3 regions of the Streptomyces sp. NBC_00490 genome follow, and region 1 is predicted to be linked to each of the others. Evidence: riboswitches for the same ligand, from Rfam matches in the RefSeq annotation. Region 1 holds a riboswitch; each other region holds the start of a gene.
The links. A riboswitch is a leader RNA that binds a small molecule or an ion and turns the genes downstream of it on or off. The one in region 1 is predicted to bind cyclic di-AMP.
Positions count from the first base shown of each region.

Region 2: it holds a riboswitch for cyclic di-AMP, as region 1 does, so the genes downstream of both, OG381_RS33925 (M23 family metallopeptidase) here and OG381_RS27435 (transglycosylase SLT domain-containing protein) in region 1, are expected to answer to the same signal.
Region 3: it holds a riboswitch for cyclic di-AMP, as region 1 does, so the genes downstream of both, OG381_RS23000 (M23 family metallopeptidase) here and OG381_RS27435 (transglycosylase SLT domain-containing protein) in region 1, are expected to answer to the same signal.

Region 1 is NZ_CP107869.1:6,007,968-6,017,809, reverse strand. Features, by position in the region: gene OG381_RS27450 (CHRD domain-containing protein) at 1-864, opposite strand, end outside; gene OG381_RS27445 (polyprenyl synthetase family protein) at 997-2,007, opposite strand; partial or broken gene OG381_RS27440 (CocE/NonD family hydrolase C-terminal non-catalytic domain-containing protein) at 2,372-2,634, shown strand; cyclic di-AMP (ydaO/yuaA leader) riboswitch at 2,958-3,113, shown strand; gene OG381_RS27435 (transglycosylase SLT domain-containing protein) at 3,118-3,600, shown strand; gene OG381_RS27430 (HAD family hydrolase) at 3,613-4,425, opposite strand; gene OG381_RS27425 (glycoside hydrolase family 53 protein) at 4,767-5,915, shown strand; gene OG381_RS27420 (hypothetical protein) at 5,987-6,607, shown strand; gene fahA (fumarylacetoacetase) at 6,776-7,993, shown strand; gene OG381_RS27410 (M56 family metallopeptidase) at 8,151-9,092, shown strand; gene OG381_RS27405 (GntR family transcriptional regulator) at 9,214-9,842, shown strand, end outside.
Region 2 is NZ_CP107869.1:7,408,480-7,418,321, reverse strand. Features, by position in the region: gene OG381_RS33940 (bifunctional acetate--CoA ligase family protein/GNAT family N-acetyltransferase) at 1-357, opposite strand, end outside; gene OG381_RS33935 (HPr family phosphocarrier protein) at 554-835, shown strand; gene OG381_RS33930 (GntR family transcriptional regulator) at 973-1,668, opposite strand; gene OG381_RS33925 (M23 family metallopeptidase) at 1,856-2,632, opposite strand; cyclic di-AMP (ydaO/yuaA leader) riboswitch at 2,646-2,814, opposite strand; gene OG381_RS33920 (M16 family metallopeptidase) at 3,006-4,394, opposite strand; gene OG381_RS33915 (M16 family metallopeptidase) at 4,391-5,785, opposite strand; gene OG381_RS33910 (DNA gyrase/topoisomerase IV subunit A) at 6,101-8,560, shown strand; gene OG381_RS33905 (CobW family GTP-binding protein) at 8,557-9,621, opposite strand.
Region 3 is NZ_CP107869.1:5,094,873-5,104,714, reverse strand. Features, by position in the region: gene OG381_RS23040 (sensor histidine kinase) at 184-1,338, shown strand; gene OG381_RS23035 (response regulator transcription factor) at 1,326-1,979, shown strand; gene OG381_RS23030 (GTP cyclohydrolase II) at 1,991-2,632, opposite strand; gene OG381_RS23025 (MarR family winged helix-turn-helix transcriptional regulator) at 2,767-3,279, opposite strand; gene OG381_RS23020 (dihydrofolate reductase family protein) at 3,349-4,464, shown strand; gene OG381_RS23015 (alginate lyase family protein) at 4,556-5,779, shown strand; tRNA gene OG381_RS23010 (tRNA-Met) at 5,855-5,928, shown strand; gene OG381_RS23005 (PP2C family protein-serine/threonine phosphatase) at 6,037-7,122, shown strand; cyclic di-AMP (ydaO/yuaA leader) riboswitch at 7,367-7,524, shown strand; gene OG381_RS23000 (M23 family metallopeptidase) at 7,536-8,597, shown strand; gene OG381_RS22995 (aldo/keto reductase) at 8,755-9,699, shown strand; gene OG381_RS22990 (PrsW family intramembrane metalloprotease) at 9,821-9,842, opposite strand, start outside.

The sequences.
Region 1 (9,842 bases):
CTTGCCGGACTGCGTGGCCTTGAGGTCCAGCTCGGGGATGTTCCCGTCGCCGTTCGGCGTGCGGGAGACGACCGAGCCGGTGACCGCGCTGCCGTCCCGCGCGATCCATTGCGGGGTACCGGAGTTGGGCTCGACGAAGGAGTGCGCGATGTGGCCGGCGAGCGCGGCGCTGACGTCCCGCTGGGCGAAGGCGTACCCGCCGCCCTCGACCGGCTTGCACTCGTAGATCTGCCGGCCCTTGACGACGGACGCCTGGAAATTGTGCAGCGCGTCCCGGAAGTCGAAGCCCGCGACGGTGACCTGGTGGAGCTGGCCGCGGACGGCTCCGCCGGGGAATTCGGCGGTGTGCAGGTTGGCGTAGAACGCGCCGGGGTCGGACTTCAGGGCGTCGAGCAGTGCGCCGTCCTTCACCTTCACGGTGCCGGTGACGCTGTGGCCCTTGGCCTTGTCGAGCAGCTTGGTGAAGTCGACCCTGACGCCACCGTTGGTGCCCTTGGCGCCCTGGTGGATGTGGAGCAGGGTGGGCCTGCCGGTGCCGCGCCAGGTCACGGCGACGGACACCTTGTCGCCCTTGACCTTGATGAACTCCAGTGCGGCGCCGTCCTCGTCGTTCACGGCGGGGCCGCCCTGGACGGGCACCTCGCTGGCGCCCCGGAGGCTCGCGGCGAGGATCGTGCCGCCGCTGCCGCCGAGGGCTCCGCTCTGACTGACGACGCTCTCGCCGCCCGAGTGGCCCGCGTGGTCGGCGCGGTCACCTCCGGCGGCGAAGGCGGGAATCACCGAGGCGGCGACACCACCGGCGGCGGCCACCGCTACGGCGGCGACGACGAGGCTCTTACGGCGCTTGGAGAACGTCGCGTTCATGCCCATGATTCTGATTTCTCCCCGTATTGCAGCTGACGCCCCCTGCGTCAGCTTCTGGGCATGAATACGGGGTTGATCTTAGATTGGACTCAGTCCAGGTTGGTGACGTACGTCACATGCACCGCGGGTGGGTCAGCCCGCCCGGTGCACCACCGCGTCGCACATCTCCATGAGCGCTGCCTTCACATCGCCTTCCGGCAGCGGAGCGAGCGCCGCCCGGGCCTCCTCCGCGAACCGCACCGTGTCCCGCCGCGCCTGCTCCAGCGCGGGATGCGCCCGCAGCTTGGTCAGCGCCTCGGCGTGCCGCGCGTCGTCGGCCAGGTCGGAGTCCAGCAGCTCACACAGCGCGATGTCCTCCGCGAGGCCCAGCCGCGCCGCCCGCTCCCGCAGTCGCAGCACCGGCATGGTCGGGATGCCCTCGCGCAGATCCGTCCCCGGGGTCTTGCCGGACTCACGGGAGTCCGAGGCGATGTCCAGGACGTCGTCCGCGAGCTGGAAGGCGACGCCCAGCCGCTCGCCGTACTGCGTCAGCACGTCGACCACCGTCTCGTCGGCGCCCGACATCATCGCGCCGAACCGGCAGGACACCGCGACCAGCGAGCCGGTCTTGCCGCCGAGCACGTCCAGGTAGTGCTCGACCGGGTCCCGGCCGTCCACCGGCCCCGCGGTCTCCAGGATCTGGCCCGTGACCAACCGCTCGAACGCCTCGGCCTGCACCCGGACCGCCTCCGGACCGAGGTCGGCCAGGATGTGGGAGGCGCGGGCGAAGAGGAAGTCGCCGGTGAGGACCGCGACCGAGTTGCCCCACCGGGTGTTCGCGCTGTCGACCCCGCGCCGCACGGACGCCTCGTCCATCACGTCGTCGTGGTAGAGCGTCGCCAGGTGGGTCAGCTCCACCACCACGGCCGACGGCACGACTCCGGGGGCGTCGGGGTCGCCGAACTGGGCGGCGAGCATCACGAGCAGCGGACGGAAGCGCTTTCCGCCCGCCCGTACGAGGTGCTGCGCGGCCTCCGTGATGAACGGGACCTCACTCTTGGTGGCTTCGAGCAAACCCTCCTCGACGGCCGCCAATCCGGCCTGGACATCGGCTTCCAGAGCCTGGTCCCGCACGCTCAGCCCGAACGGCCCGACGACGGTCACGAGGGGTCTCCTGTCTGCTGGTGTCTACTGGCGATTACACGGTTTGTCGATAGGTCGCTGCCCTCACTCAAGTCAGCGTATCCGGTCACGTTTCGATCACCGCTGCCGCCCACCCGTGCAGCACGGGTGGTATCGGATCACGACCGGTATGTTTTTGATCACCTGAAAAGAACGGATATCTTCCGACTTCCCCGGAAGCAGACGTGGATACCAGGGCGAGCAGGCCTTTCGGCCGACCGAAGAAGGCGGTGTCGCCCTCGGGCGGGGCCGGCTCGCCGAGCGGATGACCCGGGTGGGCCTGGGCGTGGCTCCGCCCGCGCGGTGGACGAGCGGGCTTCCCGCGTCGCCGGCCGGGCAGGGTCACAGAGGGCAGGACCGGCTCCGCGATGTGGCGCCGGACGGTTCGTCGACGCTGGCCCCCGGGGTGCGCTGAGCTGTCGGCGCGGCACGGGCGGGACCGGGCGGTGTCGTGGGAGCCGGGGACGTCCGAGGAGGTGGCGTTCGAGCTGAACGGCATCGGGCACGCTTTCCCGCCCGGGCACCGCATCCGGTTCGCCGGGCAGTTTTCTCGAACTTTCGGTGCGATCCCGTGAGTCGGCGGACGGCATCACCTTCGACGAGCCCGAGTAGTCCGAGCCGCTCGGCGTCAACTCCCCTGGGACATTCCGAGAACGGCCGGTTAAGGCTAATTGCCCGATTTGCGGCCGGACTTCATCTTCAGTGACTTGAGTCACTTCATCCTGTGGACGGCCTGTGAGATCACCTCCGCCGATCCGCTTTGCCCGAAAGCCAGTTGGTGATTGGCGGTCGCAAAGGATCAAGCACCCCATACGCCTCAGACCGAGGTCAATGGGCCTGTTGTGTGAATCCGGTACTTGTTCCGGACATGTGCTCTCGCATACGTTCCCGGCCGGGCGGAACGCCGAATCCTGCCGCCGCCCGGAGACCGCTCACCTACGAGAACTCACGGCAGGAGCGGGGGAACCAGGTAAGTCGCCGGACATAACGGACCGGCTTGGGGTGAAGTCGTGTCGCCGTACGGCGGCCCGGCCGGGCAGCTCCCGCCCGAACCCGACAGCTCACCTCGCAGGCGCAGGAGAGGAAACCGTCATGCCTGCTGCCGCTCAGCACCGTCGCACCAGAACGTCCCGCCTCGCCCGCAAGCTCGCCGTCGCCGGTACCGGCATCGCGGTGCTCGCGCTCCCGGTCATCGGCGCGACCAGCGCCTCCGCCGCCACCCCGACCGTGGCCACGGCGACCTCGCTGGGCTACACCGACACCCTCGACGGCTGGATCCGGGCGTCGCTCCAGGTCATGGCCCAGAACGGCATCCCCGGGTCGTACGACAGCATCTACCGCAACATCATCCGCGAGTCGTCCGGCAACCCCTTCGCCATCAACAACTGGGACTCCAACGCGGCCGCCGGCACCCCCTCCAAGGGCCTGCTCCAGGTGATCGACCCCACCTTCCAGGCGTACCACGTGTCCGGCACCTCGTGGGACCCCTACGACCCGGTCGCCAACATCACCGCCGCCTGCAACTACGCGGCGCAGCGGTACGGGTCGATCGACAACGTGTGGGGCGCGTACTAGGCCGACAGGGGCCTAAGCCTGTCGGAAGAGTCTTTCGAGGACGACGGCGATGCCGTCGTCCTCGTTCGACATCGTCACCTCGTCGGCCACGGCCTTGAGTTCGGGGTGGGCGTTGGCCATCGCGACCCCGTGAGCCGCCCAGTCGAACATGGGGATGTCGTTGGGCATGTCGCCGAAGGCGATGGTGTGTTGGGGGCCGAGGCCCAGGTGATCGGCGGCCAGGGCGAGGCCCGTCGCCTTGGTGATGCCGCATGGCTGGAGTTCGACGGTGCCGGGGCCCGACATCGTCACCGTCGCGAGGGAACCGACGACTCCACGGGCCGTCGCCGCCAACTCGTCGTCGGACAGGGCGGGGTGGCGGAGCAGGACCTTGCTGATGGGCGCGCACCACAGGTCGTCGCGGCGGTCGACCCGTACGGCGGGGAGGGTGGGGTGCGGCATCAGATAGCCCGGCTCGATGAGCGTGAGGCCGTCGACGCCGTCCTGGTCGACGGCTGCGTACACCTGACCGACCTCGGCCTCGATCTTGCCGAGCGCGGTCTCGGCCAACTCCCGGTCCAGGGTCACCGACCACAGCAGACGGTCCGCGCCGGCGTCGTACACCTGCGCGCCCTGCCCGCACACCGCGAGCCCCGTGCTGCCCAGGTCGTCGAGGAGCGGCCGCACTCTCGGGGCCGGCCGGCCGGTCACCACCAGATGCCGGGCCCCGGCCTCCGCCACTCGCGCGAGCGCGGCGAGCGAACGGTCGGAGAGCGTGTCGTCGCCCCGGAGCAGGGTTCCGTCCAGGTCAGTGGCGACGAGTGAATATGCGGTGGGTGCGGCCATGATCAGAGAATACGGATGGAAACCCCCAGCGACTCGACGCGAACCGGACGGCTGCACCCTTCACATCCGTTGACGTCGGCTCCGGTTCGACGCCCAGGTCGAGCCTCTCGTCAGCAGTCACGATCGAAGGCGAACCGGCCGAGCGCGCGAGCGAGCCCGCTGTCGCTGTGAGCGTGCACAGCAGAGAAGCGTTTCAACCCCTTGTCAAGGAAGGGGACGTCGGGTTACCTACATGTTGCTCGCGGATTGCCGGGACTCCTGATTCTGTGCACGCTCACAGATACGCGAGCCGTGCTGATCCTTTGGCTACGTCGACCTGAGCGCTTTGAGAGGAACAGAACATGCGCAGACGCAGTGTTCTCACCGCTGCGGGAGCCGCCGCGCTGGCCGTTCCCGTGCTGGGGGCGGCACCCGCGGCCGCCTCCGCGGGCGGTCGCCGTGGGCTGGACATCCGGGCCATGGACATCTCCTCGCTGCCCAAGAACGAGGACCACGGCGCCGTGTACCGCACGGCCGACGGCCGCCGCGAGGACCCGGTCCGCCTCCTCGCCCACGCGGGCATCACCCACGCCCGGTTGAAGGTCTGGGTGAACCCGGTCGACGGCTACAACGACAAGGCCCGCGTCCTGCCGCTCGCCCGCCGTCTGAGACGGGCCGGCATCGGCATCTGGATCGACTTCCACTACTCCGACACCTGGGCCGACCCGGCGCACCAGACGAAGCCGGCCGCGTGGGCGGACCTGGACATCACGGGTCTGACGCGCGCCGTCTACGACCACACGGCCGATGTGCTCGGCGCCCTGAAGCGGCAGGGCACCCCGGCCGACCTCGTGCAGGTCGGCAACGAGATCAACGGCGGCATGCTCTGGCCCGAGGGCAAGAACTGGGGCAGCGACAGCGGGGGTTGGGGCAACCTGGCCGCCCTCCTGAAGTCCGGCCTGCGCGCCGCCCGCGACACCTCGCCGCGTATCCGCACGATGCTGCACATCGCCGCGGGCGGCGACAACGGCACGTCCCGCTGGTGGTTCGACACCGCGGTGTCCTACGGCCTCGACTTCGACATCATCGCCCAGTCGTACTACCCGTTCTGGCACGGCACCCTGGAGACCGCCGCCGCCAACTTCGCGGACCTCACCGCCCGTTACGGCAAGCCGGTCGTGATCGCCGAGACCGCGTACCCGTTCACGCTGGGCAGCGAGGACGACATCAACGACATCCTCAACAGCCCCTCGCAGCTCACCCCCGGCTTCCCCGCGACCCCCGAGGGCCAGGCCGCCTGGCTGCGCGCGGTCGCCGACCTCGCCGCCGCCGTCCCCGGCGGACAGGGCCTCGGCTACTGCTACTGGGAAGGCGCGTGGACCTACCGCGCAGGCAGCGGCTGGAACCCGCAGGACCCGGGATCGGGCAACGCCTGGGAGAACCTGGCGCTGTTCGACTTCGACGACAGGGCACTGCCGGGGCTGCGGACGCTGGGCCGCTACCGGTCGTAACTCTCCTCGGCGGGGCGCTGACCGGGCTTTACCCGGTGGAGCCGTGCCAGCGCGGGTGGGATGCTCGCGGGGTGACGGATCAGCCGGAGACCTTTCTGAACCATCTGCGGACGGCCGCGGTCGGCGTGCTGGAGCGCATACCCGATGAGCTGAAGGCCGAGATCTACACCCTGGCCTTCAACATCTGGCGCGTCGACTACGACGAGCGTCACCCCTACGTCGACATCGGCTACAACACGGAGAGCCAGTACGAACGGGAGCGGCGACCGGAAGACCCCGGCGAGGCCCGCTGGAACTACGCCTGCTGGATCCTCGAGGGTTTCGAGAAACTCGGGAACGTCCCCGTGGACCCGGTCGGCGCCCGGGTCCACGAGGCGGAGGTCCGGCGACTCGGCGCCTGGTTCGACTCCGGGGACGAGGGGGACGAGGGGGACGAGGGAGAGGTCGACGAGGGCGAGGTCGAGGCCAGGTCGGACCTTCTCCGTCTGCACTTCTACGACGCCGTCATCGACCTCGCCCGCCATCTGCACGCCGACGGAGTGATCGAGAAGACCTTCGGCCGTCCGATACCCGTGGTCGTGTTCGACATGGACTGCCCCGGCTGGGAGCTCCATGCCACCGAGGCCGCCAACCCGCCTGAACTGATCGAGGAGTTCATGGCGTGGCAGCGGGCCCAGCTGCCCGACTCCTGACCGCGCGCAGCCGCCGTACGCCTCACCGGCCGCGGTGCCGCGAACTCCATGCCGCCGCCCTATCCGGACATTAAGGATTCTTCAGGCCCTGCCAAGACCAGCGACTCGGCCGTAACGTGTGGCGCGACCACATGGCACACGCAGCGATTGAGAGCGAGGCAGCACCCCATGCCCCCCTTCGATCTCCCCGAGGGCGACCCCTTCGGCCCGCACAACCTTCCGTACGGCGTCTTCTCCGTGGGAGAGCAGGGCGACCGGACCGTCGGCGTCCGGCTCGGCGACCACGTACTCGACGCCGGCGCGGCGGCCCACGCCCTGGGCTCCCCGTACGCCACCCTGCTCGCCCGGCCGTCCCTGAACCCGCTGCTCGCGGCGGGCCGCACCACGTGGTCGGACGTACGGCGGGCCCTGACGGCATGGGTGACCGTGCCCTCGCACCAGTCGGTCGTCCAGGAGTTCCTGCACCCGCTCTCCTCGGTGACCCTGCACCTGCCCTTCGAGGTCGCGGACTACGTCGACTTCTACGCCTCCGAGAACCACGCCCGCAACGTCGGCCAGATCTTCCGCCCCGACGCCGCGGACTCCCTGACCCCCAACTGGAAACACCTGCCGATCGGCTACCACGGCCGCTCGGGCACGGTCGTGGTGTCGGGGACGGACGTCGTACGACCGTCCGGCCAGCGCAAGGCCCCCTCGGACACGGAACCCGTCTTCGGCCCGTCGGTCCGCCTGGACATCGAGGCGGAGGTCGGCTTCGTGGTCGGCGTGCCCTCGGCCATGGGCTCGCCCGTGGCGCTGGGCGACTTCCGCGAGCACGTCTTCGGCTTGTGCCTCCTCAACGACTGGTCCGCGCGCGACATCCAGGCCTGGGAGTACGTCCCCCTCGGCCCGTTCCTCGGCAAGTCCTTCGCCACCTCGGTCTCCGCGTGGATCACCCCGCTGGACGCGCTGGAGGAGGCGCGGGTGGCGCCACCGGAGCGGACCCACGAACTGCTGCCGTACCTCGACGACTCGGCCCCCGGGGACGGTCCGGGCGGCTACGACCTCCGTATCTCCGTGTCGATCAACGGGCACCTGGTCTCCGAGCCCCCCTTCTCCACCATGTACTGGACCGCCGCGCAGCAACTGGCCCACATGACGGTGAACGGCGCCTCCCTGCGGACCGGCGACCTCTACGGCTCCGGAACCGTCAGCGGACCCTCCGAGCACCAACGCGGCTCCCTGCTGGAACTGACCTGGAACGGCCGCGACACCCTCGAACTCCCCGACGGCAAACGGACCTTCCTGGAGGACGGGGACGTGGTGACCCTGTCGGCGTGGGCACCGGGGCCGGACGGGGTGCGGGTGGGGCTGGGTGAGGTCGTGGGGCAGGTGGTGTCGCGGTGACGTGGCCGACGGCGGGTTGAAGTACGGAACGGGAGGCCTCCCGAGGTATGCCATGCACCGCCCGCCGCCGTCATACTGGCGGCGGGCGACACAGCTGACGAACACGTCGGCCCACCTGTAGCCGCCTCCTCCACCGACCGGATCCGGAGCCCGTGGAATGACGTTCTGCCTGCTCCTGCTGAGCGCCGTCGCGCTGGCCGCCGCCGTGCCCGCCCCCCGTGCGCTGACCCGGGCCGCCTGGCCCGAACGGGAACCCGTGGTGGGGCTCTGGGTGTGGCAGTGCCTGGTCGCCACCGTCCTGATGTGCTGTCTGACGGCCCTGGTGCTCGGCGCCGCCGCCGTCTTCCACACGGTCCGCGACCATGTCTTCGCCCCCGCGCCACCGGCGGTGACCGCGGCCTACGACCTGTCCGCCGCCCCCGTCTGGGCGGCCCTGCTGACCCTCCTGCTGGCCTGCGGGGCCGCCTGGACGACCGCGATGCTGGCCCGCGAGCTCGTGGAGGCGCGCCGCCACCGCGGCGTGACCAGGGCGCAGCTGCGCGAACGCGCCCCCGAACTGCCCGGCGGCCTGGAGAAGGCCGCGCGCGGCCCCCTGCTGGTACTGGAGGACGAATACCCCGACGCCTGGTGGATGCCGGGCAGCCCGCCCCAGCTCGTGGTGACGACCGGCGCCCTGCACCGCCTGACCGACCACCAGCTGGACGCCGTCCTCACCCATGAGCGCGACCACGCCCGCTCCCACCACGACTGGCTGCTCCACCTCTCGACCGCCCTCGCCACCGGCTTCCCCCGCGTGCCCGTGTTCGCCCACTTCTGCGACGAGACCCACCGCCTGGTCGAACTGGCCGCCGACGACACGGCCTCCCGCCGCTGCGGCCACCTCACCACCGCCCTGGCCTTGATCGAGCTGAACCAGCACCGGGGCGTCCTGTCCTGCTCCTCCAGCCACCGCCTGCTGGGCGAACGGGTCGACCGGCTGCTGGAACCCCGGCCGCGCCTGCTGCGCCGACACCGGGCACTCACGGCGGCAGTGGCGGCCCTGGTCCCCCTGCTGCCCCTCCTGATCGCGTTCGGCCCAGGGCTGACAGCACTGGCCTGACCTGGCAGATCTTGCTCAACGGCAGCCGTTTACGCAGGTCAGCCGCGCGCCTGACACCCCGGCAGGTGGCGCAACACTGCCGCAACACCCCTTTTCCTACCTCCTCGCTATGGTTCCTGGCATGCCTCCCTCCGACCGCATCCGCGACCACGCCGGCCAGGGCGCGACCACCGTCGCCGCCCACCGTGCGCGCCGCCGGCTGCGCGCGGACCAGGCCCGGCAACTCGCCGACCTCCTGCGCCACCAGATCCTCACCGGCGGCTTCACGGACGACACCTTCCCCCACGAGTCGACCCTGGCCACCGACTACCGGGCCTCACGCAACACGGTCCGCCTGGCCCTGGACCTGCTGCGCGCCGAAGGTCTCGTCGACCGCCTGCCCGGAGTGGGCACCGTGGTCGTCGCGCAGAAGTACCCCCACGGCCTGGACCGACTGATGGGCCTCGCGGAAACCCTCCACGAACACGGCACCGTCACCAACGAGGTCCGCACGATGGGCCCCGCCCCCGCACCCGCCCCGGTGGCCGAACGCCTCCAGGTCACACCCGGCACCGACGTCCTCTACATCGAACGCCTGCGCCGCCTGAACGGCCTTCCCCTCTCCCTGGACCTCACCTACATCCCGCTCGACATCGGCACCGCCCTGCTCGGCGCCGACCTGGAGAACACCGACGTCTTCCGCCTCCTGGAGACGATCACCGGTCAGCGCCTCGGCCACGCCGAGATCACCCTGGAGGCGGTGAACGCGGA
Region 2 (9,842 bases), 1.4 Mb from region 1:
CTGCACGAGGAAGGCGACCTCGGCCTCGTCGGCCGGTGCGGACGCGGGCATTCCGTCGGTGCCGATGCGGTCGTAGCGTACGGTGGCGATGAACTCACCGCCGACCGTGGCGGCGAGTCCCACCCGGTCCACAAAGTCGTGGTGCGTGAAGCGGTGGACGTCCTTGGCGGACAGGCGAGGGTAGGGCGCGAAGAAGCGGTAGTACTTCGACTCGTCCGACACCTGCTCGTAGAAGCTGACCAGGCGCTCGGCGTCATCGACGGTGATGGGGCGGATGCGCGCGGTGCCGCCGTCGCGCAGCACCACGTCGGCCTCCCAGTGCGCGGGGTACTCGTGCCGGTCCGGCGAGGTCTGCATGGGCCCCAGATTACGGCTCGCGTACGACAACGGCGCGAGGCAGTCTGTGGAGAACGCAAGAGGATCGCAAGGACGGAAGCCGGACCGAGGCCGCGGTCCGGCGACTCACCCCGGACGGGAGCAGCTCCGCTCCGGAGAAGCTTCACGTTGTGGGAAACTGGTCTAGACAACCCTGAACACCGAAGGGCAGCATCACATGGCTGAGCGCCGCGTCAACGTCGGCTGGGCCGAGGGTCTCCACGCCCGCCCCGCTTCCATCTTCGTCCGGGCCACCACGGCCTCCGGTATCCCCGTGACGATCGCCAAGGCCGACGGCAACCCCGTCAACGCGGCCTCCATGCTGGCGGTTCTGGGCCTCGGCGCCCAGGGCGGCGAGGAGATCGTCCTCGCCTCCGACGCCGAGGGCGCGGACGCCGCCCTCGACCGGCTGGCGAAGCTGGTCTCCGAGGGTCTCGAGGAGCTTCCCGAGACCGTCTGATTTACCGGGGCCGACTGATTCACGGCACCACAGAAGGGCTCGTCCGAATTTATCGGGCGAGCCCTTTGCATTTCCCGTTCACAGGCAGCGGAAATAGTCCCCCGCGAATTACTGCCTCTTTGTATACGGCTCTTGTGTTAATGCCGCAGGCTCGGCATGTTTACGGGATGTTGCGAGTTCCTCACACGCTCCGGCCGATCTCCCGCGCCGTTGAATCGGAGCCGGTGCGCGGCGGTCGAGCGCTCGGTGTGCAGAGCGGTGACCGCCCGCGCGCGCTCCCCGTCGCCGCGCGCCACGGCGTCGACGATGGCGCCGTGCTCCGCCCAGGACTCGACGGGGCTGACCGGGGCGTCCACGGCGTACATCCAGGAGATCTTGTGCCGCAGCTGGGTCAGCATCGAGGTCAGCGCGGGGCTGCCGGAGGCCTGGGCGAGCGTCTCGTGGAACCAGCCGCCCAGGGACCGCAGGTCATCGCTGTTGCCCCGCCTGGCCCGCTCCTGACCCAGCCTCACCAGACCGCGCAGGACCTTCAGGTGCGCCTCGGTGCGCCGCTGGGCGGCCCGGGAGGCGCCCAGGGGCTCCAGGAGCATCCGCATCTCCAGCAGGTCGGCGGCCTCCTGCTCGGTCGGTTCGGCCACGCACGCGCCCGCGTGGCGCCGCGTCACCACGAAGCCCTCGGCCTCCAGGGTGCGCAGCGCCTCCCGGACGGGAACACGGGAGACCCCGTAGCGACGGGCGAGGAGTTCCTCGGTGAGGCGGCTGCCGCGCTCGTAGACACCGGCGACGATGTCGTCCCTGATCGCGGTGCATACCGAGTGCGCCGGAATACGCATGACCGACCTCCGCCTTAATCCCCGTGAAACGTCGATGATTGACGTGTGTTCAGTGACTCTATTGCAAAGAGCGGGAATTTCCGATGGCGGGCCGGAATCCATGGATATTTTTTGGACAACAGGGCGACAGAAACGGCAAAACCCCGGCTCGGTGAGCCGGGGTTTCAGAAGATCTCGCGGTCCGTCGTCAGACGTTCACGCCATGCGAACGCAGGTAGGAGACCGGGTCGATGTCCGAGCCGTACTCCGCGGTCGTGCGGGCCTCGAAGTGCAGGTGCGGCCCGGTGACGTTGCCGGTCGCGCCGGAGAGGCCGATCTGCTGGCCCGGGGTGACCGTCTGGCCCACCGAGACACCGATGGACGACAGGTGCCCGTACTGGGTGTACGTGCCGTCGTTCATCTTGATCACGACGTTGTTGCCGTACGACCCGCCCCAGCCGGCCTCGACGACCGTGCCGGAGCCGACCGCGTGGACGGAGGTGCCGGTGGCGGCGTGGAAGTCGACGCCGGTGTGGCTGCCGGAGGACCAGACGCCGCCGCCGGCCTTGTAGCCGGTGGAGATGTACGAGCCGGATATCGGGGCGACATAGCTGTTGAGGCGCTTGCGCTCGGCGGCGGCGCGGGCGACGCGCTCCTTGGCCTCGCGCTCCTTCTCGGCCTTGGCGGCGGCCTTCTTGAGCGCCGCCTCCTCGGCCTTCTGGCGGGCCTTCTGCTCGGCGGCCTCGATGGCCGCCTGCTGCTGGGCCTCGGCCTGGGCGTCGATCTGGGCGGCGACCGAGTCGCCGATGGTGACGACCGGGGTGAGGCCGGTCTGCTCGGCCGCGGGCTCCGCTGCGAGGGCCGGGGCAGCGAGGGTGCCGATGACGCCGGTGGTGGTGAGGGCCGCGACCCCCGCCACGTGGGCGGTGGTGCGCTTCATCCTGCTGGGACGACGGTGCTTCCCGGTGGCGCGCGTGAACGCCATGTGGTGGCTGGTCCTTTCCTTCCTTCTCGCCTACCGGGTTAGCTGACGGGTTCGGAGCAGGAAGGTCTCCTACGGACCCCCTCGCTGCGCGCGCGGGCGTCCGATTCACCCCAGGGACTACATGAATGTGGGTCCCCGGCTCCCCTGGCTCGCGCCGTACGGGGACTCGGCGATGGCTGTCCGGTGCCGCGGGCGCGGCGCACTGCCTGACGAACAGCCCGGATGACGCTAAGCGGGACGACTTTCAATCCCCAAACGGATCAGGGGTTTTGTAGCGCATGCCACAGGGCAGACAGGCAACCTCTCCCCTAATTCGGACATTAAGGGGCCCTGGTGACGCGTCAGTCACCAGGGCCCCTTCACGCGCGTGCCGCTACTCCGCGGACACGACGCTCACTTCACCGATCCCGAGGGCCTCCACGGGCGCCTTGATGGCCGACGCGTCGCCGACCAGGATCGTCACCAGCCGGTCCACCGGGAAGGCGTTGACGGCCGCCGCGGTGGCCTCCACGGTGCCGGTCGCGGCGAGCTGCCGGTACAGCGTGGCCTGGTAGTCGTCGGGCAGGTGCTGCTCGACCTGGTCGGCCAGCGTGCTCGCGACGGCCGCCGCGGTCTCGTACTTCAGCGGGGCCACGCCGACGAGGTTCTGCACGGCGACGTCCCGCTCGGCGTCGGTCAGCCCCTCCGCGGCGAGGGTGCGCAGCACCGTCCACAGGTCCTCCAGGGCCGGACCGGTGTTCGGGGTGTCGACGGAGCCGCTGATGGCGAGCATCGCGGCGCCCGTCCCGTCGGGGGCGGACCTGAGGACCTGCCCGAACGAGCGCACGCCGTAGGTGTAGCCCTTCTCCTCACGCAGGACGCGGTCCAGGCGGGAGGTGAGGGTGCCGCCGAGGCAGTACGTGCCGAGCACCTGCGCGGCCCACACCCGGTCGTGCCGGTCGGCGCCGATCCGGCCGATCAGCAGCTGCGTCTGGACGGCACCGGGGCGGTCCACGATGACGACACGGCCCGTGTCGTCGGCGGTGATCGGCGGCACCGGACGCGGCTCGGCCTGGGAACCGGTCCACGAGCCGAGGGTGTCGGAGAGCAGCGCGTCCAGGTCGATGCCGGTGAGGTCACCGACGACCACGACGGTGCCGGTGGCCGGGCGGACGTGCTTCTCGTAGAAGGCGCGTACGGCCGCGGAGTCGATGTTCCGGACGGTCTCCTCGGTGCCCTGGCGCGGGCGGGACATGCGCAGGTCCACCGGGAACAGGGTCCTGGAGAGCTCCTTGGCGGCCCGGCGGGAGGGGTTGGCCAGCTCGTGCGGGATCTCGTCGAGGCGGTTGGTGACGAGGCGCTCGACCTCGCTGTCCGCGAACGCGGGCGCCCTGAGGGCGTCGGCCAGCAGACCGAGCGCCTTGGGCAGACGCGACGCCGGGACCTCCAGGCTCAGCCGTACGCCGGGGTGGTCGGCGTGGGCGTCGAGCGTGGCGCCGGCCCGCTCCAGCTCGGCGGCGAACTCCTCGGCGGTGTGCTTGTCGGTGCCCTCCGAGAAGGCCCGCGCCATGATCGTGGCGACGCCGTCCAGGCCGGCCGGCTCGGCGTCCAGCGGGGCGTCGAGAAGGACCTCGACGGCGACGACCTGCTGGCCGGGGCGGTGGCAGCGCAGGACCGTCAGGCCGTTGTCGAGCGTGCCGCGCTCGGGGGCCGGGAAGGCCCACGGCCGCGCCTCGCCCGCCTGCGGCCGGGGGTGGAACTCCATCGTGGCGAGCTCGGTCACTTGGCCGCCTCCTCGTTCTTGTCGCCGGCCTCGACGGTGGCCTCGGCCTCGGGGTCCTCCGGGGGATCCGCGTCCTCGGCGGTCTCCGCGGAGACGGGCTCGTAGACGAGCACCGCGCGGTTGTCGGGACGCAGGCAGGCCTTGGCGACCGCCTGCACTTCCTTGGCGCTCACTTCGAGCACCCGGTTGACGGCGGTGAGGGCGAGCTGCGGGTCGCCGAACAGCACGGCGTAGCGGCACAGTTCGTCGGCGCGGCCCGCGACGGTGCCGAGCCGGTCCAGCCACTCGCGCTCCAACTGGGCCTGGGCGCGCTCCATTTCCTCGGCCGTGGGGCCCTCCGCGGCGAACCGGGCGAGCTCCTCGTCGATCGCCGTCTCGATGACCGGCACCTCGACGTCACCGGACGTCTTCACGTCCAGCCACCCCAGGGAGGGCGCCCCGGCGAGCCGCAGCAAGCCGAAGCCGGCGGCGACGGCCGTACGGTCGCGGCGTACCAGCCGGTTGTAGAGGCGGGAGGACTCGCCGCCGCCGAGGACGGTGAGCGCCAGGTCAGCCGCGTCGGCCTCGCGCGTGCCGTCGTGCGGCAGCCGGTAGGCCGCCATCAACGCGCGCGCGGGGACCTCCTCCTCGACGACCTCGCGCAGCTGCTCGCCGATGATCTCCGGCAGCGAGCCGTCGCGCGGGGCGGGCTTGCCGTCGTGGGACGCGATCGAGCCGAAGTACTTCTCGATCCAGGCGAGCGTCTGCTCGGGGTCGATGTCGCCGACCACGGACAGCACCGCGTTGTTGGGCGCGTAGTACGTCCGGAAGAACGCGCGCGCGTCCTCCAGCGTGGCCGCGTCCAGGTCGGCCATCGAACCGATCGGCGTGTGGTGGTACGGGTGGCCCTCGGGATAGGCGAGGGCGGTCAGCTTCTCGAACGCCGTGCCGTAGGGCACGTTGTCGTAGCGCTGCCGGCGCTCGTTCTTGACGACGTCCCGCTGGTTCTCCATCGACTCGTCGTCGAGGGCGGCGAGCAGCGAGCCCATGCGGTCGGCCTCCAGCCAGAGGGCGAGCTCCAGCTGGTGGGTGGGCATGGTCTCGAAGTAGTTGGTGCGCTCGAAACTGGTGGTGCCGTTGAGCGAGCCGCCCGCGCCCTGGACGAGCTCGAAGTGGCCGTTGCCCTTGACCTGTCCGGAGCCCTGGAACATCAGGTGCTCGAAGAGGTGAGCCAGGCCGGTACGGCCCTTGACCTCGTGACGCGAGCCGACGTCGTACCAGAGGCACACCGCCGCGACCGGGGTCAGGTGGTCCTCGGAGAGCACCACGCGCAGCCCGTTGGCCAGGCGGTGCTCCGTTGCTGTCAGGCCTCCGGTGCCTGCCTGGTCTGTGGCCGTGTGACCCATGGGCATGTACGTCCCTTCGATCGCGGTGCGGTTGATCTGAACCGCGTTTTTCTGCCGGTCCTGCCACTGTATGCAAGCGTGCGGAGCGCCGGTGAAGTTCCCGGTGGTCGTACGCCGACAGCGAGATCCCGTAGCCTGCGGGCGGGGGCCGCGCGCCGTACGGGTGAACACACGGCGGGACGGCTGACGCCGGGTCGTCGTCCGCGTTGTCAGTGCCACGGTCCACAATGGTCCGCGTCAGATCCCGTTCACGCTTCAGCAAGAGTGAGCCGAAGGGGCGCGACCCGAAGGCGAGCGACCAGAAAAGAGGAGCCGGCAGCGATGGCCCGCCGTAGCACGAAGACCCCGCCGCCCGACGACTCGTTCGAGGAGAAGATCCTCGACATCGACGTCGTCGACGAGATGCAGGGCTCCTTCCTCGAGTACGCGTACTCGGTCATCTACTCCCGCGCCCTGCCGGACGCCCGCGACGGCCTCAAGCCGGTGCACCGCCGCATCGTCTACCAGATGAACGAGATGGGCCTGCGCCCCGACCGCGGCTATGTGAAGTGCGCCCGTGTCGTCGGCGAGGTCATGGGCAAGCTGCACCCGCACGGCGACGCGTCGATCTACGACGCCCTGGTGCGCATGGCCCAGCCCTTCTCCATGCGGGTGCCGCTGGTCGACGGCCACGGCAACTTCGGTTCGCTGGGCAACGACGACCCGCCGGCCGCCATGCGGTACACCGAGTGCCGCCAGGCCGAGGCGACGAGCCTGATGACCGAGTCGATCGACGAGGACACGGTCGACTTCGCCCCCAACTACGACGGCCAGGAGCAGGAGCCGGTGGCGCTGCCCGCCGCGTTCCCGAACCTGCTGGTGAACGGCGCGTCGGGCATCGCGGTCGGCATGGCCACCAACATGCCCCCGCACAACCTCTCCGAGGTCATCGCGGCCGCCCGCCATCTGATCCGCCATCCCAACGCGGATCTCGAGACCCTGATGAAGTACGTTCCGGGCCCCGACCTGCCCACCGGCGGCCGGATCGTGGGTCTGGCCGGTATCCGGGACGCCTACGAGACGGGCCGCGGCACCTTCAAGATCCGCGCCACGGTGTCGGTGGACACCGTCACGGCCCGCCGCAAGGGTCTGGTCATCACCGAGCTTCCCTTCGCGGTGGGCCCGGAGAAGGTCATCGCCAAGATCAAGGACCTGGTCGGCTCGAAGAAGATCCAGGGCATCGCCGACGTCAAGGACCTCACCGACCGCGCGCACGGCCTGCGTCTGGTCATCGAGATCAAGAACGGCTTCGTGCCGGAGGCGGTCCTGGAGCAGCTGTACAAGCTGACGCCGATGGAGGAGTCCTTCGGCATCAACAACGTCGCGCTGGTCGACGGCCAGCCGCTGACGCTGGGCCTCAAGGAGCTCCTGGAGGTCTACCTCGACCACCGCTTCGAGGTCGTGCGCCGGCGCAGCGAGTTCCGCCGCACCAAGCGCCGCGACCGTCTGCACCTGGTGGAGGGCCTGCTCACGGCGCTCGTCGACATCGACGAGGTCATCCGCCTCATCCGCTCCAGCGACAACTCCGCGCAGGCCAAGCAGCGCCTGATGGAGCGCTTCTCGCTGAGCGAGATCCAGACGCAGTACATCCTGGACACGCCGCTGCGCCGTCTCACCAAGTTCGACCGCATCGAGCTGGAGTCCGAGAAGGACCGGCTCAACGCGGAGATCGAGGAGCTGACCCGGATCCTCGACTCGGACACCGAGCTGCGCAAGCTGGTCTCCACCGAACTGGCCGCGGTGGCCAAGAAGTTCGGCACCGACCGGCGTACGGTCCTGCTGGAGGCTGGCGCGGTCGCCCCCGCGGCCGGTGTTCCGCTGCAGGTGGCGGACGACCCGTGCCGGGTGCTGCTGTCCTCGACGGGTCTGCTGGCCCGTACGGCGAACGGTGAGCCCTTCCCGGAGGACGCGGACAGCCGGCGCGTGAAGCACGACGTGATCGTCTCGGCGGTCCCGGCGACCGCGCGCGGCGAGGTGGGGGCGGTGACGTCGAGCGGCCGGTTGCTGCGGATCAGCGTCATCGACCTGCCGCAACTGCCCGACACGGCGTCGGCGCCGAACCTCGCCGGAGGGGCTCCGCTGACGGAGTTCGTCTCCCTGGTGGACGGCGAGACGCTGGTCTGCCTGATGACCCTCGACGAGTCGTCGCCGGGTCTGGCGCTCGGCACCGAGCAGGGTGTCGTCAAGCGTGTGGTGCCCGACTATCCGTCCAACAAGGACGAGTTGGAGGTCATCACGCTGAAGGACGGTGACCGGATCGTCGGCGCGGTCGAGCTGCGCACCGGTGAGGAGGACCTGGTCTTCATCACGGACGACGCGCAGTTGCTGCGCTACCAGGCCTCGCAGGTCCGCCCGCAGGGTCGGCCCGCGGGAGGCATGACGGGCGTCAAGCTCACGGACGGCGCGAAGGTCATCTCCTTCACCGCGGTGGACCCGGCGGTGGACGCGGTCGTGTTCACGGTCGCGGGCTCGCGCGGCACGCTGGACGACTCCGTCCAGACGACGGCGAAGCTGACCCCGTTCGACCAGTATCCGCGCAAGGGCCGCGCCACCGGCGGTGTCCGCTGCCAGCGGTTCCTGAAGGGCGAGGACTGCCTGTCCCTGGCCTGGGCGGGTCCGGTACCGGCCCGCGCCGCGCAGAAGAACGGCACACCGGCGGACCTGCCGGAGATCGACCCGCGCCGCGACGGTTCGGGTGTGTCCCTGGCGAAGACGGTGTCGGTGGTGGCGGGACCGGTCTAGAACGCGGGGTCCTGAAGGTCCGCTTCGGGATCCTGTACGTAGCGCAGGACGCCCCACATTCCGTGCTCGTCGGCGGTGTGCGGGGCGTCGCTCGCGCACTCCCCCAGTTCCTTGCCGAGTCCGGGCACGTCGATGCCGGAGCCGATGAGAACCAGCTGGCTGAGGCGCTCGGCGTCCGCCGGCCAGGGTTCCGGGTAGAAGCGCAGGAACCGCCCGACGGCATGGACGGCGTAACGGTTCCGGGTGTCGTACGCGCCGAAGTCGACGTACCCCTTGATCCGGTACAGCCCCTCGGGGCGGCTGTCGAGGAACCGCATCAGCCGGCGCGGGTCGAGCGGCGTCCCGGAGGCGAAGGAGAGGCTCTCGTACGCGGCGTGCAGATGGCCGTCGTGCGGGTCGTCCTCGTGGTGGTGCAGGTCGTCGAAGGAGAGCTGCCCGATCCGCTCCTCGCCGGGCCGGCAGTCGAAGAGGAACTCGGGGTCGATGCGGCCGTAGGCGGCGGGCACCACGGCGGCACGGTCGACGAGGGACCGTACGAGTCCGAGGACGCGCTCGCCGTCGACCGCCCGGTCGAGCTTGTTGACCACGACGAGGTCGGCGAGGGCGAGATGCCGGTCGATCTCGGGGTGCTTGGCGCGGGTGTCGTCGAACTCGGCGGCGTCGACGACTTCGACGAGTCCGCCGTAGACGATCCCCGGATGCTCGCTCGCGAGCACCATGCGCACGAGTTCCTGGGGTTCGGCGAGTCCGCTGGCCTCGATGACGATCACGTCGATGCCGGTGTCCGGACGGGCCAGCCGTGCGAGGTACTCGTCCAGCTCGCCGACGTCGACGGCGCAGCACAGGCAGCCGTTGCCGAGGGAGACGGTGGAGTCGCCGAGAGCGCCCGCGACGGCCATGGCGTCGATCTCGATGGCCCCGAAGTCGTTGACGATCGCACCGATACGGCTGCCTCCGCTGCGGTGCAGGAGATGGTTGAGGAGGGTGGTCTTGCCGGAACCGAGGAATCCGGCGAGTACGACGACCGGGATCTGCCGAAGGGTGTGACTCGGCTGACTCAACGTGCGACCTCTCTGACACCGACGCGTGCACCGGATCGTGGGCCCGGCGCACGTACGAGGATTGAATGCCGGACCAGGATACGAGCCGGAAGAATCACCGCGAAGTGAACGATTGTTAGCAGCACTTGCGGGGCAGACGTTGGGCAAGGCGCCGGTTCGTGCGACCCTCGCTTCCTTCCGTGCGCCGCCTCTCCGCCTCCCCGCCGATCAGAGCCGCTCGG
Region 3 (9,842 bases), 910 kb from region 1:
GGAGAGATCTACCACCGGGACGCGGGGCAGGTGGCCCTTATGCCAGGGAACAGCCTTTTTCGGCGTTTTCTCACGCCCGGGGCGTGCGCCTCTCCGGCGCCCGGGAAGGGTGGAGCGGGCTGCACCCGGGCAGTGGAGCCCGCACCACCGTGTCCCGGCACCCTGGTCATCTAGCCTGCCCCCATGGGGAAGACCGTGCGGCGGGCCGCGCAGGCCACCGGCCACCTCCTGCTGGCCGCCGTGATGGCGTTCGGCATGTGGATCTTCATCTGCGTGCTGCTGATCACCGCCATCGGCACGCTCGCGGTGGTCGGCGCCTGGCTGCTGCCCGAGACGGTGCTGCTCATACGACGGATCGCCGGGGCCAAGCGGCAGCTGACGGCCTCGTGGACGGGCGTGCGGATCCCCGAGGCGTACCAGCCGCTGACCGGGACCGTCCGGGAGCGGTTCCGTACGGCCGTGAAGGATCCCGGCACGCTGACCGACTTCCGGTGGATGGTGGCGTACTACCTCTACGGCGCCCTGCTCTTCGTCGCGCTGCCGCTGTGGCCCGTCGGGCTCGTCGTCGACGGTGTGCGCAGCGGGCTGCTGCGCCGGGAGCCGGTCGTACTGCCGCTCGTCGTGAAGGTCGCGGATCTGGAGGCCGACTGGTCGACGGCCCTGCTCAAGCCGTCCCCGAAGGCGCGGCTGACCCGCCGGGTCGAGGAGCTGGCCGCCACCCGCGCCGACGCCATCGCCGCGCACGGCGCCGAACTCCGCCGTATCGAGCGGGACCTGCATGACGGAGCCCAGGCCAACCTCGTCGCGCTGTCCCTGCGCATCGGGCTCGCCAAGCGGGCCTACGACCGTGACCCCGACACCGCCCGCAAGCTGCTGGACGAGGCCCAGGACCAGGCCGAGCAGGCGCTGACGGAGCTGCGCAACGTCGTGCGCGGCATCCACCCGCCGATCCTGACCGACCGGGGGCTCGTGGGCGCCGTGCGCGCGCTGGCCGCCGGCAGCGGGCTCCAGGTCGCCATCGACGACGGCGGGATGGACGAGGGCGTACGGGCGCCCGCCGCCGTCGAGGCCGCCGCCTACTTCGTGGTCGCCGAATCCCTCACCAACGCCGCCAAATACAGTGGCTCGTCCCGGGCCGACGTCAGGCTCGTACGCACGAAGCGCGGACTGCGGGTGCGGGTCAGTGACGTGGCGGGCTGCGGCGGTGCCGACGAAACCGCCGGTTCCGGGTTGCTCGGCATGCGGCGCCGGGTCGCCGCGCTCGACGGGACCGTGGACGTGTCGAGCCCCGTCGGGGGGCCGACCGTGATCGAAGTGGAGCTGCCGTGCGTGTGGTGATCGCCGAGGACAACGCCCTGCTGCGGGAGGGTCTCGTCCTGTTGCTGACCTCGGCCGGGCACGAGGTGGTGGCCGTCGTCGGCACCGGGCCCGAGGTCATGCCGGCTCTGCGGGAACAGCGGCCGGACGTGGCCGTCCTGGATGTGCGGATGCCGCCCGGTTTCCGCGACGAGGGGCTGCGGGCCGCGCTGGAGGCCCGCGAGGAGTTCCCCGGGCAGCCGGTGCTGGTGCTCTCGCAGTACGTCGAGGAGTCCTACGCCGCCGAGCTGCTGGGCGGCGGCACCAGCGGGATCGGCTATCTGCTCAAGGACCGGGTGGGCCGGGTCGACGAGTTCCTCGACGCGCTGGAGCGGGTCGCGGGCGGCGGTACGGCCCTGGACCCCGAGGTCGTCACCGAGCTGCTGACCCGCCGCAAGGACACCCCGCTGGACTCCCTCACGCCGCGCGAGCGCGAGACCCTCGCGCTCATGGCGGAGGGCCACGACAACGCGACCATCGCCAAGACCCTGGTCGTCACCGAGCGCGCCGTCCACAAGCACATCGGCAACGTCTTCCTGAAGCTGGGCCTCCCGCCGAGCGACAGCGGCCACCGCCGGGTCCTGGCCGTGCTGGCGTACCTGGCGCACACACCTCAGGCATAGCGCGAAGCCGATCAGCCGACGCTGAGTTCCGTCAACTCGCCCAGCGGCAGCGTGTGCTGGGTCTGGAGGACCTTCGCGCGCAGGTAACGCACGTTGTGGGCGGTGGTGAAGACGCCGGTCGGCACCCGGTCGTGGACGTCGATGCCGAGGTCGCGCAACTGGCCCGCCTTGTCGGGGTTGTTGGAGAGGAGGTCCAGCGAGCCGATCCCCAGGGACCGCAGCATCTGCGCGGCCGCCGTGTAGTCGCGGTCGTCCTCGGGCAGGCCCAGCGCGGTGTTGGCGGCGTAGGTGTCCAGGCCCTGGTCCTGGAGGGCGTACGCGTCGAGCTTGTTGTAGAGGCCGATGCCGCGGCCCTCCTGGCGCAGGTAGAGCAGGACGCCGCCGCGCTCGGCTATCCGCTCGACCGCCTCGCGCAGCTGCGGGCCGCAGTCGCAGCGGGCGGAGCCGAAGACGTCACCGGTGAGGCACTCGGAGTGCAGCCGCACCAGCGGGACGGTGCCGGGGGCCGGGTCGCCGAGGACGACCGCCACGTGCTCCTGGCCGTCGGCCAGCCCGTGGAAGGTGACCAGCTCGGAGTCGACGCTGTAACCGTCCCCGAAGCGGAGCGGCACGCGGACACGGGAGCGCTGGGTTGCGGCGGGGATGTCGGTCATGCGGGTACTCCGGTCCTCAGGCATATCTGCTTCAGATTTGAAGCAGCTCTACGGTTCGAGACCCTACCCATGTTTTAAATTTGAAGCAACAGATATATGGCGCTCGTCACGACCGGCCCGTCATGAACAGTCCGTCACGAGCAGGAAGGGGAGGACCGCCGCCGCCACGGGACGTCCTCGGGCGCGGTGCCCTCGTCCCCCTGGAGCCCGTCGGCGATGCTCGCGCAGATCTCCTCCAGCTGTCCGACCTGCTCCGCGGTGAGCCGGTCGAACAGGGCGGCGCGTACCGTCTCCACATGCCCCGGCGCCGCCCGCTCCAGCACCGCCAAGCCCTCCGCGGTCAGTACGGCGATGCTGCCGCGCTTGTCCCACCGGCAGCTCTCGCGCCCGACCAGCCCGTCCTTCTCCAGCCGGTTTACGGCGTACGTCAGCCGGGGCCGCGTGATCTTCAGCCCCTCGGCGAGGTCGGTCATGCGCATCCGCCGCTCCGGCGCCTCGGAGAGATTGGCGAGGATGGAGTAATAGAGGTGGGGCATGCCGGCGTCCTGCTGGAGCTGCCGGTCGAGCGCGTCCTCGAGGAGGTGCGACGCGGCGAGGTACGCGCGCCATGCGCGCTGCTCCTTGGGAGTGAGCCAGCGAGTCGTCATGCCACCAGTGTAGGTTTGTTTCAAACTTGAACCAAGCCCCGCCCGTCACCGTGAGAGGGACCGCACCCGATGTCTCACCCGTACGTCCTCCTCTCCGCGGCCGTCTCCCTCGACGGCTACCTGGACGACACCGGCCCCGACCGCCTGCTCCTCTCCAGCCCGGCCGACTTCGACCGCGTCGACGAGGTCCGCGCCTCGGTCGACGCGATCCTCGTCGGCGCCGGCACGATCCGCGCCGACAACCCCCGTCTGCTCGTCAACTCCCCCGAGCGGCGCGCGGCCCGCGTGGCGGCGGGCAAGCCGGAGTACCCCCTCAAGGTCACGGTCAGCGGCTCGGGCGACCTGGACCCCGACGCGAAGTTCTGGCACACCGGCGGCGACAAGGTCGTCTATACGACGGACAAGGGCGCGGAGCGGGCCCGTGCGGCGGGTCTGGCGGCCGATGTGGTCTGCCTGGGCGCCGACCTGGACTGGCCCGGCCTCCTGGCGGACCTGTGGGCCCGGGGGGTGCGACGCCTCATGGTCGAGGGCGGCGGCAAGATCCACACCCAGCTCCTCCAGCAGGGCCTGGCGGACGAGCTCCAACTGGTCCTGGCCCCCCTCTTCGTCGGCGACGCGACCGCCCCCCGCCTCTTCGGACCCGGCGCCTACCAGGGCGGACGCCTGCGCCTGGTCGAGTCCCGGCAGATCGAGGACGTCGTCCTCATGCGCTACGAGCCCACCGCGCCCGGCTCCCGTGCCGCCGACCGCCACTGGCTCCGCCTCGCCTGCGAACTGGCCGCCCTGTGCCCGCCGTCCCGGACCGCGTTCAGCGTGGGCGCGGTGGTGGTCGCCGCCGACGGCACGGAACTCGCGCGCGGGCACTCCAGGGAGGGGGGCGACCCCGTGGTCCACGCGGAGGAGGCGGCGCTGGCGAAGATCGACTCGGGGGATCCGAGGCTGGCCTCGGCGACGGTGTACTCCAGCCTGGAGCCGTGCGCGCAGCGAGCCTCGCGCCTGGCACCGTGTGCCCGGCTGATTCTGGAGGCGGGGGTGCGGCGCGTGGTGACGGCCTGGCGGGAGCCGGACACCTTCGTGGAAGGGGCCGACGGGAGTGGGCTCCTGGCGGCCGCCGGGGTGTCCGTCGTGGTGCTGCCGGAGTTCGAGGAGCAGGCCAAGAGGCCGAATCTTCCTCTGCTGGGCTGAGCCTCACCCGCTCGGGCGGCGGGTGACGGGTGACGGACCGATCAGCCCAACATTTCCTGCGCGCCGCTCCCTGCAGGGTGACGCTGCCTGCATGAGGTCAGCCCGATTCCGTGCCGCCGTCGCCCTTCTGCTCGCCCCCCTTCTCGCCACCGCCTGTGGGACCACCGACGCCGGTACCCGCACCATGGCCCGCGCGCTGCCCCCGGACGCGGCGTTCACGCACCCCGGTGTGCTGGTGAGCGAGGCCCAGCTGGACGCCGTACGGGAGAAGGTCACCGCGGGGAAGCAGCCGTGGCTGAAGGCGTACCTCGACATGAGGGACAGCAAGTACGGGGCGTACAAGTACCAGGCCGAGCCGTACGCGAGCGTGGACTGTCCCGGTGGGGAGCGCGCCGACCGGCCCGCGCACGGGTGCGTCCAGGAGCGTGAGGACGCGATCGCCGCCTATACGCAGGCGCTCCTCTTCCGCGTCACCGGCAAGCAGCGGCACGCCGTCAAGGCGCGGGAGATCATGGATGCCTGGTCGGCGAGGATGCGCAAGCACACCGAGGAGGACGCCGGGCTGCAGACCGGGTGGGCCGGGGCGACCTGGGCGCGGGCCGCGGAGATCGTGCGGCACAGCGAGGGCGCGGGATGGCCGCAGGACCGGGTCACGCGGTTCCAGGACATGCTGCGGACCGCGTATCTGCCCGCCGTCACCCGCAAGGTCCCCGACTACAACGGCAACTGGGACCTCGTGATGACCGACGCGGCCATCGGCATCGCCGTCTTCCTCGACGACCACCAGGCCTTCGACCACGCGCTCCAGCGTTTCCGGGAGCGCGTCCCCGCCTACTTCTACCTGGAGAAGGACGGGCGGGTGCCGCTCACCCCGGCCGGATCCGGGGTGAACACGCCGGCGAAACTGACGACGTACTGGTTCGGGCAGAAGACGTACCAGGACGGCGTCTCCCAGGAGACCTGCCGCAACTTCAAGCACGTCGGCTACTCCATCGCCGCCACCGCCCACATCGCCGAGACCGCCTGGCACCAGGGCGTCGACCTGTACGGCGAGGTCAAGGACCGGCTGAAGTCGGCGCTCGCCTTCCACGCCCGGTACCAGTCCGGCGAACCCGCGCCCGCGTGGCTGTGCGGCGGGAAGGTGGACCGGAACATGGGCCCGGACCTGGAGGTCGCCCTCAACCACCTGGAGAACCGCCTCGGCGTCTCCGTCCCGGCCGCCCACCGGCTCGCCGAGGAGACCCGGCCCGCCGGTACCGACAACCTGTTCGTGTCCTGGGAGACCCTGACCCACGCGGGCAACCCCGGGAGCTGAAAACGCAGGTCAGCGGCGGCGCGAAGCAACCGTGGTGCTGAGCGTCCCGCGAATGGCGTATGCTGGTTTCACCGACGCGGGGTGGAGCAGCTCGGTAGCTCGCTGGGCTCATAACCCAGAGGTCGCAGGTTCAAATCCTGTCCCCGCTACTCACAGCTCAGGGCCGGAATCCAGTTCACTGGATTCCGGCCCTGAGTGTTTCCCCCGGTCGGGCCACACGGCTCGCCGCCCGGTCCCGGCCCGGGAAACCTGGGCATGTGGATCAGGCGGCGGTGGCGGGACGGCGTGTCTCCGCCCTCTTACGGGTGCTGCCCGTCCTGCTGATCGTCGGTGGCGTCCTCTACGACGTCCTGACCCCCCGGGACTTCACCGCGATCCCCTTCTTCACCGCCGCCCCCCTGGTCGCCGCGCCCCTCTACCCACTGCTCGGCACCGTCGTCGCCGGGGCGGTGGCCCTGATCGCCGCCTTCGCCGTCCATATGCGGTTCGGTTTCCGGCTGGACGCCGACACCCTCACCGAGGCGCTCACCGTGGCGGTCGTCGCCGTGCTGGCCGCCGTCCTCAACCGGGTCGTGCTCCGCGGCGACCAGCGGCTCGCCTCCCAGCGCCAGATCGCCGAGGCCGCCCAGCGGGCGGTGCTGCCCGAGCCCGACGACCGGATCGGCGGGTTCGACATCGCGGTCCGGTACGAGGCCGCGCAGCGGGACGCCTTCATCGGCGGGGACCTCTACGCGGTGCAGGACAGTCCGTACGGGGTGCGGCTGGTGGTGGGGGACGTGCGAGGGAAGGGCATGGGGGCGGTGGCCGCGGTTGCCGTCGTCATCGGGGCGTTCCGGGAGGCCGCCGAGCAGGAGCCGACGCTGGAGGCGGTCGCGCGGCGGCTGGAGCGGGCGCTGGCGCGCGAGGGCAGGCGACGCGAGGGGCTCGACGCCGTCGAGGGGTTCACCACCGTCGTACTCGCCGAACTGCCGCACGGCGACGGGGTGGTGCGGGTCCTCAACCGCGGCCATCCGCCGCCGCTGCTGCTGTGCCCCGACGGCACCGTGCGGGCGCTGCCCGCCGCCGAGCCCGCGCTGCCGCTGGGCATGGGCGAGCTGGGGAGCTGGCCCGACCGCGCGGAGGAGGCGGTTTTCCCGGGCGGGGCCACGCTGCTGCTGTATACGGACGGGCTGTCCGAGGCGCGGGACCGGTACGGGGAGTTCTACGATCCGGCGGCACGGCTCGCGGGACGCGCCTTCCGGGTTCCCGGGGCACTGCTGTCCGCGCTCGCCGGGGAGGTGCGCCGGCACACGGGGGGCGGCATGACGGACGACATGGCGCTGCTCGCCGTACGACGGCCGTGACCGTTGGGGGGCTTTATCACGTGGGGTGATCGGGTGAGTGCCCTCCGCATAACAACTGACATACAGTCAATACCTGTGAGTTTACCGGAGGGCGGTCAACTCGCCCGTTTTTCACCGCTCATGGACCCGTACGTCCAGCGGAAAAAGGTTAATGATCAAGCAGAACAGCTTGGAATCCATGGTCCGGGTCTATTAACGTTCGATAACGCAGCGCGGTCGTCCCAGCCGTCACAAGAGACGGCTCCGTGCTCACGCGCTTAATCCCGCAAGGGAGCCGGGGAACCACCACCCTGGGGTGAATCGCGCGGATGCCGCCGTGAACTCACGGCCGGTATACGCGCGTAGGAGACCTTCCTGCTCCGAACCCGTCAGCTAACCCGGTAGGCGAGAAGGAAGGAAAGGAGCACGCCCACGTGGCGTCAAACCGGCCTGCCCCCGAGGCCCCGTACGTGCCGAGCCAGCGCAGCACCACCGATGTCTTCGGCTACGGCAGCTACCACCACGACGAGGGTCCGCGGGAGGAGTGGAATCCCAACGAGGACTCCATCCGACCGGTCCGTGGCAAGCATCGGGTCGCCAAGCAGCGCAGCGGGGGATTCGCCCGCAGCTCCACCGTCCTGGGCGTCGGTGTCATAGCCGCCGTCGGCGGGGCCGGCATGGCCAGCGCCAACACCGGCAAGCCGCCGGTCTCCATCTCGATGCCCGACCTTCCGTTCGTGTCCGGCGAGGAGGAGGCACCGCAGGGCTCGGCCACCGCGCTCAGCGACCTCGCCGCGGCCCCCACGGCCGCCGCCACGGCCGTCACGGACAAGACCCAGGTCAGCCTCTCCGACTCCGGCACCGGCGCAGGCGAGACGCTGCGCAACCGGATCATGGCGCAGGCCGAGAGCCAGCAGACGCAGGTCGAGAACAAGACGCAGCTCGCCACGCAGAGCGCCCTCGCCGACGAGGCCGCCAAGGCCGAGGCCGCCGCGCTGAAGAAGGCCGCGGACGACGCCGCCGAGGCGAAGAAGAAGGCGGAGGCGGAGGCCGAGAAGGCCGCCGAGGCCAAGCGGCTCGCCGCGCTGGCGAAGCAGTTCACGCTGCCGACCTCCTCGTACACGATCACCTCGACCTTCGGTCAGGCCGGCTCCCTGTGGTCCTCCGGGTACCACACGGGTCTCGACTTCGCGGCTCCCACGGGCACGCTCATCAAGGCGATCCACAGCGGCACCATCACGCAGGCCGGCTGGGACGGGTCGTACGGCTACAAGACCGTCCTCACCCTCGACGACGGCACCGAGCTGTGGTTCGCCCACCAGTCCTCGATCAGCGTCAGCGTGGGCCAGAAGGTCAACACCGGTGATGTGATCGGGCGCGTGGGTGCGACCGGCAACGTCACCGGCGCGCATCTGCACCTCGAGGTCCACTCGGGCGGCGCGTCCACCGGGATCGACCCGATGGCGTGGCTGCGGAGCAAGGGGCTCACCCCCTGAGTTTTTCTTGATCCACCGGCGGCCCTGACGCACACCCCCCGACGTCAGGGCCGCCGGTTTTTCCGTCACCGGTTCAGGAGCGCCTGCCTCCGCTTGTTTACGGAGACTTTGCGGCCGTTCCGGAAGAGCGGTCCGCGCACCGGCGTTGACCCCGTACATGACTTCTCTTCGCAAGCTGGGCACGTCCGACCTCGAGGTCTTCCCGCTCTCCCTCGGCGGCAACGTCTTCGGCTGGACCGCCGACGAGACACAGTCCTTCGCCGTACTCGACGCCTACGCGGCCGCGGGCGGCAACTTCGTCGACACGGCGGACGCGTACTCCGCGTGGGTCGACGGCAACGTCGGCGGTGAGTCCGAGACCATCATCGGCAAGTGGGTCAAGGCGCGCGGCAACCGCGACGACGTCGTGATCGCCACGAAGGTCAGCCAGCACCCCGACTTCCAGGGCCTGACGGCCGCGAACATCAAGGCGGCGGCGGACGCCTCCCTGCGCCGCCTCGGCACCGACCACATCGACCTGTACTACACCCACTTCGACAAGGTGGAAGTGCCGGTCGAGGAGATCATCGGCGCGCTCGACGAACTGGTGAAGGCGGGCAAGGTGCGGCACATCGCCGCGTCCAACATCTCCGCCGAGCGCCTGGAGGCGTCCCTCGCCTTCTCCGAGCGCGAGGGACTGGCCCGGTACGTGGCGCTCCAGCCGCACTACAACCTGGTCTCGCGCGAGACGTACGAGGGCGAGCTCCAGGACCTGGCCGAACGGACCGGACTGGCCGCCGTCCCGTACTACGCGCTGGCCTCCGGGTTCCTCACCGGCAAGTACCGCGAGGGCGAGGTGGTGGAGGGCGCCCGCGCCGCCGGTGCCGGCAAGCACCTGGAGACGGAACGCGGCCGCAAGGTCCTCGCCGCCCTCGACGACATCGCCGAGGCCCACCGCGTGCCGGTGGCGACGGTGGCCCTGGCGTGGCTGGCGGCCCGGCCGACGGTGGCGGCGCCCATCGCGTCCGCACGGACCGTGGAGCAGCTGCCGGCGCTGCTGAAGGTGGCGGAGGTGCGGCTGACGGAGGACGAGGTGACGCGGCTGACGGAGGCGTCGGCCTAGGAGTGCTGCGCGGTCCGGCGGTGCGTGCGGCTCGCCGGGGCGTGTCGGGGGAGTGGCGCCGGAGTGTCGCCTACACCCGCACCGACAGCGCGGCGGGGTGTCTCGGCGGTGGCTTCGGCCGTCAGGTCCGGTACGGGTTGTAG